One region of the Micromonospora sp. DT201 genome, then DNA from elsewhere that is predicted to be linked to it. Evidence: riboswitches for the same ligand, from Rfam matches in the RefSeq annotation. Region 1 holds a riboswitch; the other holds the start of a gene.
The links. A riboswitch is a leader RNA that binds a small molecule or an ion and turns the genes downstream of it on or off. The one in region 1 is predicted to bind cobalamin.
Positions count from the first base shown of each region.

Region 2: it holds a riboswitch for cobalamin, as region 1 does, so the genes downstream of both, ACLQ28_RS17590 (ribonucleoside-diphosphate reductase subunit alpha) here and ACLQ28_RS13895 (acyl-CoA thioesterase) in region 1, are expected to answer to the same signal.

Region 1 is NZ_JBNCKP010000006.1:113,763-118,019, reverse strand. It holds gene ACLQ28_RS13910 (copper resistance CopC family protein) at 1-480, opposite strand, end outside; gene ACLQ28_RS13905 (Dyp-type peroxidase) at 477-1,712, opposite strand; gene ACLQ28_RS13900 (copper chaperone PCu(A)C) at 1,709-2,299, opposite strand; cobalamin riboswitch at 2,448-2,661, shown strand; gene ACLQ28_RS13895 (acyl-CoA thioesterase) at 2,855-3,301, shown strand; gene ACLQ28_RS13890 (hypothetical protein) at 3,527-4,201, shown strand; gene ACLQ28_RS13885 (LutC/YkgG family protein) at 4,251-4,257, opposite strand, start outside.
Region 2 is NZ_JBNCKP010000009.1:188,994-193,250, reverse strand. It holds gene ACLQ28_RS17595 (ribonucleotide-diphosphate reductase subunit beta) at 1-1, opposite strand, end outside; gene ACLQ28_RS17590 (ribonucleoside-diphosphate reductase subunit alpha) at 49-2,367, opposite strand; cobalamin riboswitch at 2,564-2,780, opposite strand; gene ACLQ28_RS17585 (enolase C-terminal domain-like protein) at 3,119-4,257, shown strand, end outside.

The DNA.
Region 1 (4,257 bases):
AGCCACCACGGCACCGGCCACGAGGACGCCGGGGCCCGGGCCCCGGCGCGCTTCCCTGGCAGCGGCCGGAGATCTGCCGGCGTCGCTGGTCGGCGCGGCGCTCGCCGTGGGGTCGGCCACCGAGAACGGGTACGACCCCTGAAGCGGATGCCCGTCGAGGGACACCACCCGGTACCCGACGGTGTACGTCCCGTTCGGCAGTGTGCCGGTCACCGTGATCGTGCTCTTCGCACCGACGACCACCGGGTCGCCCGTGGGAATCCTGCGCTTGGCGGTGTCGGTGAGCACGACCGTGGCGAACGCGGGGTCGAGCTGCTGCCTGAAAACGAGTGAGACCTCGGTCGGCGCGCTGGCCAGGGTCGCGTCCCGGGCCGGCGACGAGGACCGGAGTGTGTTGTGCGCCCACGCCGGGCCAGCGGGGACGAGCAGTGCCAGCAGGGCGGTGAACGCCGCGACGCCGAGCCGTACGGTGTGGGTCATCCGATCACCTGCTCGCCGATCCAACCGTCTGGCTGACAGCCGGGAGGGATGGCGAAGGCGGCGGACCCGATCGGGGTGGTCCATTCGTTGAGCAGATCCCGGTCGGCCAGCCGGCGTTGGATCGGCAGGAACTGCCGGGCGATGTCCGCCTGGTAGGAGGTGAAGATCAGGCCGCTGTCGGCGTGGCCCTCCGCTGTCGGCACGCCGTCGTAGTTGTAGGGCCGGCGCAGGATCTTCTGCCGGTCGTCGGTGACGTGGGCGCGGGTCAGGTGGGAAAAGTCGGGGATGACGGTGAGGCCGTCGGTGTCGGTGGCGGCGAAGTCGGGTTCGTCGTGTTCGGCGGTGCCGGTGAGCGGGGCGCCGGTGTCGAGGCGACGGCCGACGGCGACTTCGCGATCGGTGCGACCGAGCAGATCCCAGGTCTCCAGGTTCATGCTGATCCGTCGTACCACCAGGGTCGTGCTGTCGCGCAGCCAGGCTGGCCCGTCGGACACCCAGACGGCGGTGTCCAACGGTGTCCCGGCTCGCGGGTTGGCGGTGCCGTCGAGTTGGCCGAACAGGTTGCGTTGGGTGTGCCCGCCCGGCTCGACGCCGGGGCTGCGGCGAAAGCCTTGCTGCACCCACCGGACGGTGGCGAAGGGCCGGCTGTCCTTGAGTAGAACTCGTTGGGCGTGCGCCACGGTGATCGCGTCGTCCGCGCAGATCTGCAGCAGGAGGTCACCACCCGACCAGGCCGGTTGGAGCCGGTCGATGCGGAACGGAGGCAGGTCGGTGACCGATGTCGGCCGCCGGTCGTCGACGCCTGCTGCATGGTAGAGGCCAGGGCCGAAGCCGAAGGTCACGGTCAGCCGTGCGGGCAGCAGCCCGAGCTCGGCTTCGGTGTCGGCCAGCGCTGGCCGGCCCTGGGTGAGCCGGGCCGCGTCATCGGTCAGCAGCCGCAGCATCCGACCCACCTCGGCCCGGCCGGTGTCGGCCCGCAGGGTGAGCGCCACGAACGACGCGTGCGCCTGCGGTTCGGTGGCGACGCCGCTCTGTCGGGGCCCGTGAAACGGCTCGACCATGGTGCCGACAGCGCTGACCAGCGCAGCCTCGGTCGGCCCGCTGTCCCCGGACCGTTCGGTCCCGATCGTGGCGACGCCGGCCACACCGGCGAGGGCACCTCCAGCGGCGAGCGCCCCGCCGGTGAACAGGCCACGCCTGCTCACCGGACGGAACGTGGGTTGCGAGGTCATGAGGCGGGGCTCATGCTCATCCCCGGCATCGGGCTCGCCCCGTGGCCGGGCGCGTAGCTTTCCTGGGCACCGGTGAACGGCTTGGCCACCGCGGAGAACGTCTGGGTCCTGCCGTCGGTGAACGTGAGCGTGAAGGTCAGCTCGTCGCCGGCCCGCACCGGCTGCTTCACCTCCATCAGCATCAGGTGGTCGCCGCCGGGCTCAAGGACATGGGTGCTCTTCGCCTTGATCACGATGCCGCCCGGCTTGGCCTGCATGACCATTTTTCCGTCCTTCATGGCCATCTCGTGCAGCTCCATCGGCGAGACCTCGGTGGATGCGCCGGTGATGGTGACATCGGTGTCCGCGTCGTTGACCAGGGTGCCGAACGCTGCCGTCATGCCCTTGTCGGCGGCCTTCACCCACGGGTCACGGATGCCGACCACCCCTGTGGTCGCGCCTGCCGACGCCACCGCCGACGGGCTCGGGGCAGCCGACGGCGAGTCTTCGGACGACCCACAGGCCGCGACGCCGGCGGCCAGGAGTACCGCGGTGGCGATCACGGCGGCCGAACGGAGGTGCCGGCCGGCGAGGGTGGTGCTGGGCATGAACGATCCCTTCGATGACGGGTATGGCGTCCGGGTGGTCGGTCACACCAGGTGAAAAGTTCCGGCGGGCACAGGGCTCGTGGGGCGACCCGTTCCGGTGCCGACGCTGGGGGATCGCTGCCGGTGAGGGACACCTTCCCGGACCGGCTATGCTCCGGGCGGCGCTGGTTCGCCCGGTCGTGACTGGCCGGGCGTCGTAAGAGGGAACCCGGTGGAAATCCGGGACTGCCCCGCAGCGGTGAGTGGGAACGACCGCCGTCATCAGCACTGGGCCAGCGGCCCGGGAAGCGACGGCCAGTAGGGGACCGGCACGACCGGTCAGGCCCGCGAGTCCGAAGACCTGCCGGCGCCGCGTACACAACCGTGTGCGCTGCCGTCGGCCTCGCGGGTGGGCTGAGCGGGTGACGTTCCGCGTGTGGTGCGGGCGCGTCCTCGTCAGCGTGTGCTCGCGTTCCGGTGGTGTGAATTCCCGAGGGACGGACTACCGCTGTGCACGACACCACCACGATCGCCGGCCGGGCGCCGTCGGCGTCGCACCTGACCCTGTCGCAGATCATGGACCAGCACCACACCAACCTGATGGGTACGGTGCACGGTGGCCGGATCCTCAACCTCATCGACTCTGTCGCCGGTGTTGTCGCCGCTCGCCATTCCGATGGGCCGGCGGTGACCGCCGCCATCGACGAGACCGCGTTCCTGCGCGCGGTGCGGGTCGGTGACGTCGTGCACGTCGACGCCCGGATCACCTGGGCGGGCCGCAGCTCGATGGAGGTGGCCGTCAAGGTGACCGCCGACCGGTGGGACCGGGCGGTGCCGCCCACCGACGTGGCCACCGCCCACCTGGTCATGGTCGCCATCGACGACGACGGCCAGCCTCGTACGGTGCCGCCGCTGCTCCCCGAGACGGACGGGGACCGGCGACGATACCGGGAGGCGGAGATCCGCCGGGAGCACCGGCTGGCCCTGCGTCGGGCGCTGCTCGACGGCGCGGAGGAGAGCTGAGTTCGTCGCGGACCCGAGGATCGCCCCGCCTGGAAGGCTTCCCCGCCGGAGCGTCGACGCGGCTCACCCACTTGATCAACAAACTGTTCACGTCGTGGCCCGATGGCGAACACCCGCCCGGGCCTGCCCGTTTCCGACCGTTCGGCAAGGTGGGGCGCGAATCCTGTAGCCGCAATCCCGGAGCGTTTCTTGTCCCTGCCCAGACGTCGTCGACGAAGCACGGTGATGGCACTCCCGCTGGCGACGTTCGCCGTCACCGCGGCTGTCCTGGCCCTGCCGGCCCCGGCGGCGGCGCATCCGTCCGGCGATCCGCAGACCGTGACCGTCGCGCGCGACGACCAGCGGCCGGAGGTCGTACGGGTGCGGTGGCGCGTCGGCGGGCCGGACGACCTGACGCTGCTCGGAGTCTCGCTCGGCCTGCTGCCACCCGACCGCGTCCTGCTCGACGGGGCGGTCGACTACCGAACGACGGATCCGGCGGTGCTCGCATCGTCCGAGCAGTTCTCCGCGTACCTGCTCAAGCAGATCACGGTGGCTGACGGCGCGCGGCGCTGCCTGGGCGCTGTCGCAGAGCCGAAAGCCCTGGCGAGGACCGGCGTGACCGTTGACTACACCTGCCCAGGGCCGGTCGACACGGTCACCGTCGTGGTGCGGATGCTCACCGACCTCAATCCCGCGTACCGTTCGATGGCCACCGGTCCCAACGGACAACGCGCGGTGTACGGCCCGGGTGAGGACTCCCACGACTGGACCCTTGCCGGCGCGCCGGCTGCGGGCGGCATCAGCCCCGGCCGTAGTGCTGCCGTGCAGATCGCCGCCCTCGGTGGCGGTGCGCTGCTGGTCGCGATCGGGGCGGTGCTGGTGTCGCGGCAGCTGCGGCGACGGCGGGCCGTGGCATGACCGCGACCGCCGTCCTCTCCGCCTCTCGGAAGGCCGAATCGGGCGTGCGTTAACCG
Region 2 (4,257 bases), on a different contig from region 1:
TGTGCGTGGTCCTCGTGTCGGCGGTGTCGGCGATGGGCTCGGCGGTGGTCACTGGCAGGCCTCGCACGACTCGGGGTTCTCCAGCGAGCAGGCCAGCGCCTCCGCGTCGGTCGCCGGCGGGGCGACAACACCGACGGTGGCCTGTTGGATCCGCGTGGCGGGGCGCGAGCGCAGGTAGTAGGTGGACTTCAGCCCGGCCTTCCAGGCGTACAGGTACATCGAGGAGAGCTTGCCGATCGTCGGTGCGGCCAGGAACAGGTTGAGCGACTGGGACTGGTCGATGAACGGGGCACGGGCGGCGGCCAGGTCGATCAGCGCCCGCTGCGGCAGCTCCCACGCGGTGCGGAACAACTCCCGGACGCCGGCCGGCAACTCAGCAATGTCCTGCACCGACCCCTCGGCCCGCTTGATCGCCGACCGGATCCGGTCGGTCCACAGACCGCGGGCCTTCAGCTCGCGTACCAGAGCGGTGTTGACCTGGAGGAACTCCCCCGACAGGGTCTCGCGCTTGAACAGGTTGGACACCTGCGGCTCGATGCACTCGTAGCACCCGGCGATCGAGGCGATGGTCGCGGTCGGGGCGACCGCCACCAGCAGCGAGTTGCGCAGCCCGTACGCCTCGACCCGCTCCCGCAACACGGCCCAGCGCGCGGTCTGCGTACCCTCGACGCCCCACAGGTCGGGCTGCAACTGACCCCGCGCGGCCCGGGTCTGCCCGTACGCCGGATGCGCGCCGAAGCGGCGCGCCAGGTCGGCGGAGGTCTCCAGCGCGGTCAGGTACAGCTCCTCGCTGATCCGGGTGGACAACTCCCGCGCGACCGGGGAGTCGAACGGCAGCCGCAGTGCGAAGAACACGTCCTGCAGGCCCATCAGGCCGAGCCCGACCGGCCGCCAGCGGGGGTTGCTCGCCGCCGCCTGCGGAGTCGGGTAGTAGTTGATGTCGATGACCCGGTCGAGGAAGGTCACGGCGGTGCGGACCGTGGCGCGCAGCCGCTCCCAGTCGATGCCGTCGTCGGTGAGGTGGGCGGCGAGGTTCACCGAACCGAGGTTGCAGACGGCGGTCTCGGCGTCACTGGACACCTCGATGATCTCGGTGCAGAGATTGGACAGGTGCACCACGTTGCCTTCTTCGGCGGTCTGGTTGCACAGTCGGTTGGCGGCGTCCTTGAAGGTCATCCAGCCGTTGCCGGTCTGGGCGAGGGTCCGCATCATCTTCCCGTACAAGTCCCGCGCCGGGACCTGCCGCACGTAGCGACCCTGCGCCTCGGCCTCCCGGTACGCGGCGTCGAAGCGCTCCCCCCACAGGTCGGGCAGCTCGGGCACCTCGTGCGGGTCGAACAGCGACCACATCTCGTCGGCCTCGACCCGGCGCATGAACTCGTCCGGGACCCAGTTGGCCAGGTTCAGGTTGTGGGTGCGCCGGGCGTCCTCGCCGGTGTTGTCCCGCAGTTGCAGGAACTCCTCGATGTCCGGGTGCCACGGCTCCAGGTAGACGCACGCCGCGCCCTTGCGCCGGCCGCCCTGGTTGACCGCGGCGACGCTCGCGTCCAGCGTGCGCAGCCACGGCACGATCCCGTTGGACTGCCCGTTCGTGCCGCGGATCAGTGCCCCCCGGGACCGGACCCGGGAGTACGCGATGCCGATGCCGCCGGCGAACTTGGACAGGTTGGCGACCTGGGCGTACCGCTTGTAGATCGAGTCCAACTCGTCGAGCGGGGAGTCGACCAGATAGCAGGAGGACATCTGGGTGTGTCGGGTCCCGGAGTTGAACAACGTCGGTGAGCTGGGCAGATAAGCCAGGCTGGACATCAGTCGGTAGAAGTCGATCGCCTCGTCCGGTGTCTGGGACAGCCCGCAGGCCACCCGCAGCAGCCAGTACTGCGGGGTCTCCAGCACCAGCCGGCTGGTGGGGTGGCGCAGCAGGTACCGGTCGTACACCGTGCGCAGGCCGAAGTACTCGAACCTCCGGTCCCCGTCCGGATCGACGGCGTCGTCGAGCATCGCGGCGTGTGCGGCGACGAACGCGGCGGTGTCGTCACCGATCAGTCCCTCGGCGTGGCCGGTCCGGATCGCCCCGCTGAACGAGGTGATGCCCTGCCGACGCACCTCCTTGTCGGCGTAGCCGGACAGGAGCCGGGCGGCGAGGCGCGAGTACTGCGGTTCCTCACCGATCATCTCGGCCGCGGTCTGGATGGACAGTCGGTCCAGCTCTGCCGTCGTCGCGCCGTCGTACAGGCCGCTGATCGTGCGGGTGGCGACACGCATCGGGTCGACGTCGGTCAGGTCGTCGGCCCACCGCTCGACCGCCCGGACGATCTTGTTCAGTTCCACGGGCTCGGTGGTGCCGTTGCGCTTGCGGACCTGCATCGGCGTCCGCCGCAGGGCCGCGTCGCCGCTGGCCGGGACTACCTCGGTGACTGTCACCACTCACTCCTCGCGAGTTCGAGACCTGATGGCCCTCGAACGCGTGGAGACAGACACCGGCGGACGCCACGCCATGCAGGCGTGGAGTCGGGTGGCGTCAGCCGTCCCACGCGGCCTCGGACCACCGCCTACCCGGGTGCGGGTACGCGGCGCGCTGGCAGGTCTTCGGACTCGCGGGCGCGACCGGGTTCACCGGTCTCCTACTGGCCGTCGCTTCCCAGACCGATTGGTGGCCCAGTGCTGATGACGGCGGTCGTTCCCACTCACCGCTGCGGGACAGTCCCGGATTTTCACCGGGTTCCCTCTTGCCTCAACCGCTCGGGATGAACGGCCGAACCAGCTGCGCTCGACACCATATATAGGGACGCTGCCGTTGTCACACCCCACATGTCGGTCCCGGGCGTGTCGGTGGCCGGCCTGGTGACGACCATCACCAACCTCGACGGCCATGCCCAGCCCTGGCCCGATGCACGGCAACCGATGCCCACACCAACGAGGCTCTGAGCAGGTGTCGACAATTCACAAAGGTGTGATGTATCGAGTCGATGGACGCAACGGACCCGACGCCTAGCCCAGCAGGGAAAGCATTAGATTTCCGCTGTTGATGGGTCATCGACGTCGTTGACTCGCCGGATCACCCATCCGTATACTCCAGATGATCATCTGATGTTTGGCCTAGTCGGGCGAGGAGCGCATGCCGCAGATCACTGCCGTCACCGTCGAGGACGTCCGCTTCCCCACCTCTCTGACCGCTGACGGCTCCGACGCCATGAACAAGGACGGCGACTACTCGGCGGCCTACGTCGTCCTGCACACCGACGGCGTCGACAGCGTGGGTGCGCCGCTCGCGGGCCACGGCCTGACCTTCACCATCGGTCGAGGCAACGACATCGTCGTCGCGGCGGCTGTCCATCAGGCCCAGCGCCTCGTGGGTCTGGACGTCGCGACGATGGCAGCCGACATGGGCGCGGTCTACCGCCTCCTCACCTCGGACTCCCAAATACGGTGGCTCGGGCCGGAGAAGGGCGTCGTCCACCTGTCGCTGGCCGCCGTGCTGAACGCGTCGTGGGACCTGGTCGCCCGGGTCGCCGCAAAGCCGCTGTGGCGGCTGCTCGTCGACATGTCCCCCGAGCAACTCGTCGACATCGCGGACCTGCGCTACCTGTCCGACGCGCTCACCCGGGACGAGGCACTGGCCATCCTGCGCGCCAAGGAGAGCACGAAGGCTGACCGTCTCGCCGAGCTCGACCGGACCGGCTACCCCGCCTACACCACCTCGGCCGGCTGGCTCGGCTACGGCGACGACAAGCTTCGCCGGCTGTGTCAGGAGGCGGTGGACTCCGGCTACGGCTATGTCAAGCTCAAGGTGGGCGCCAACCTCGACGACGACATCCGCCGGTGCGGGATCGCCCGGGAGATCCTCGGGCCGCACCGCAACCTGATGATCGACGCCAATCAGGTGTGGGACGTCGGACAGGCCATCGAGTGGGTCAAGGCCCTCGCCCAGTTCGAGCCACTGTGGATCGAGGAGCCGACCAGCCCGGACGACATCCTGGGCCACGCCGCCGTCCGCCGCGCCGTCGCTCCCATCGGAGTCGCCACCGGCGAACACTGCCACAACCGGGTGATGTTCAAGCAGCTGTTCCAGGCCGAGGCCATCGACTTCTGCCAACTGGACACCGGCAGGCTGGCCAGCATCAACGAGATCGTCGCCGTGCTGCTCCTCGCCGCGAAGTTCGACGTCCCGGTGTGCCCCCACGCTGGCGGTGTCGGGCTGTGCGAAATGGTCCAACACGTGTCGGTGCTCGACTACGTCTCGATCTCGGGGGACCT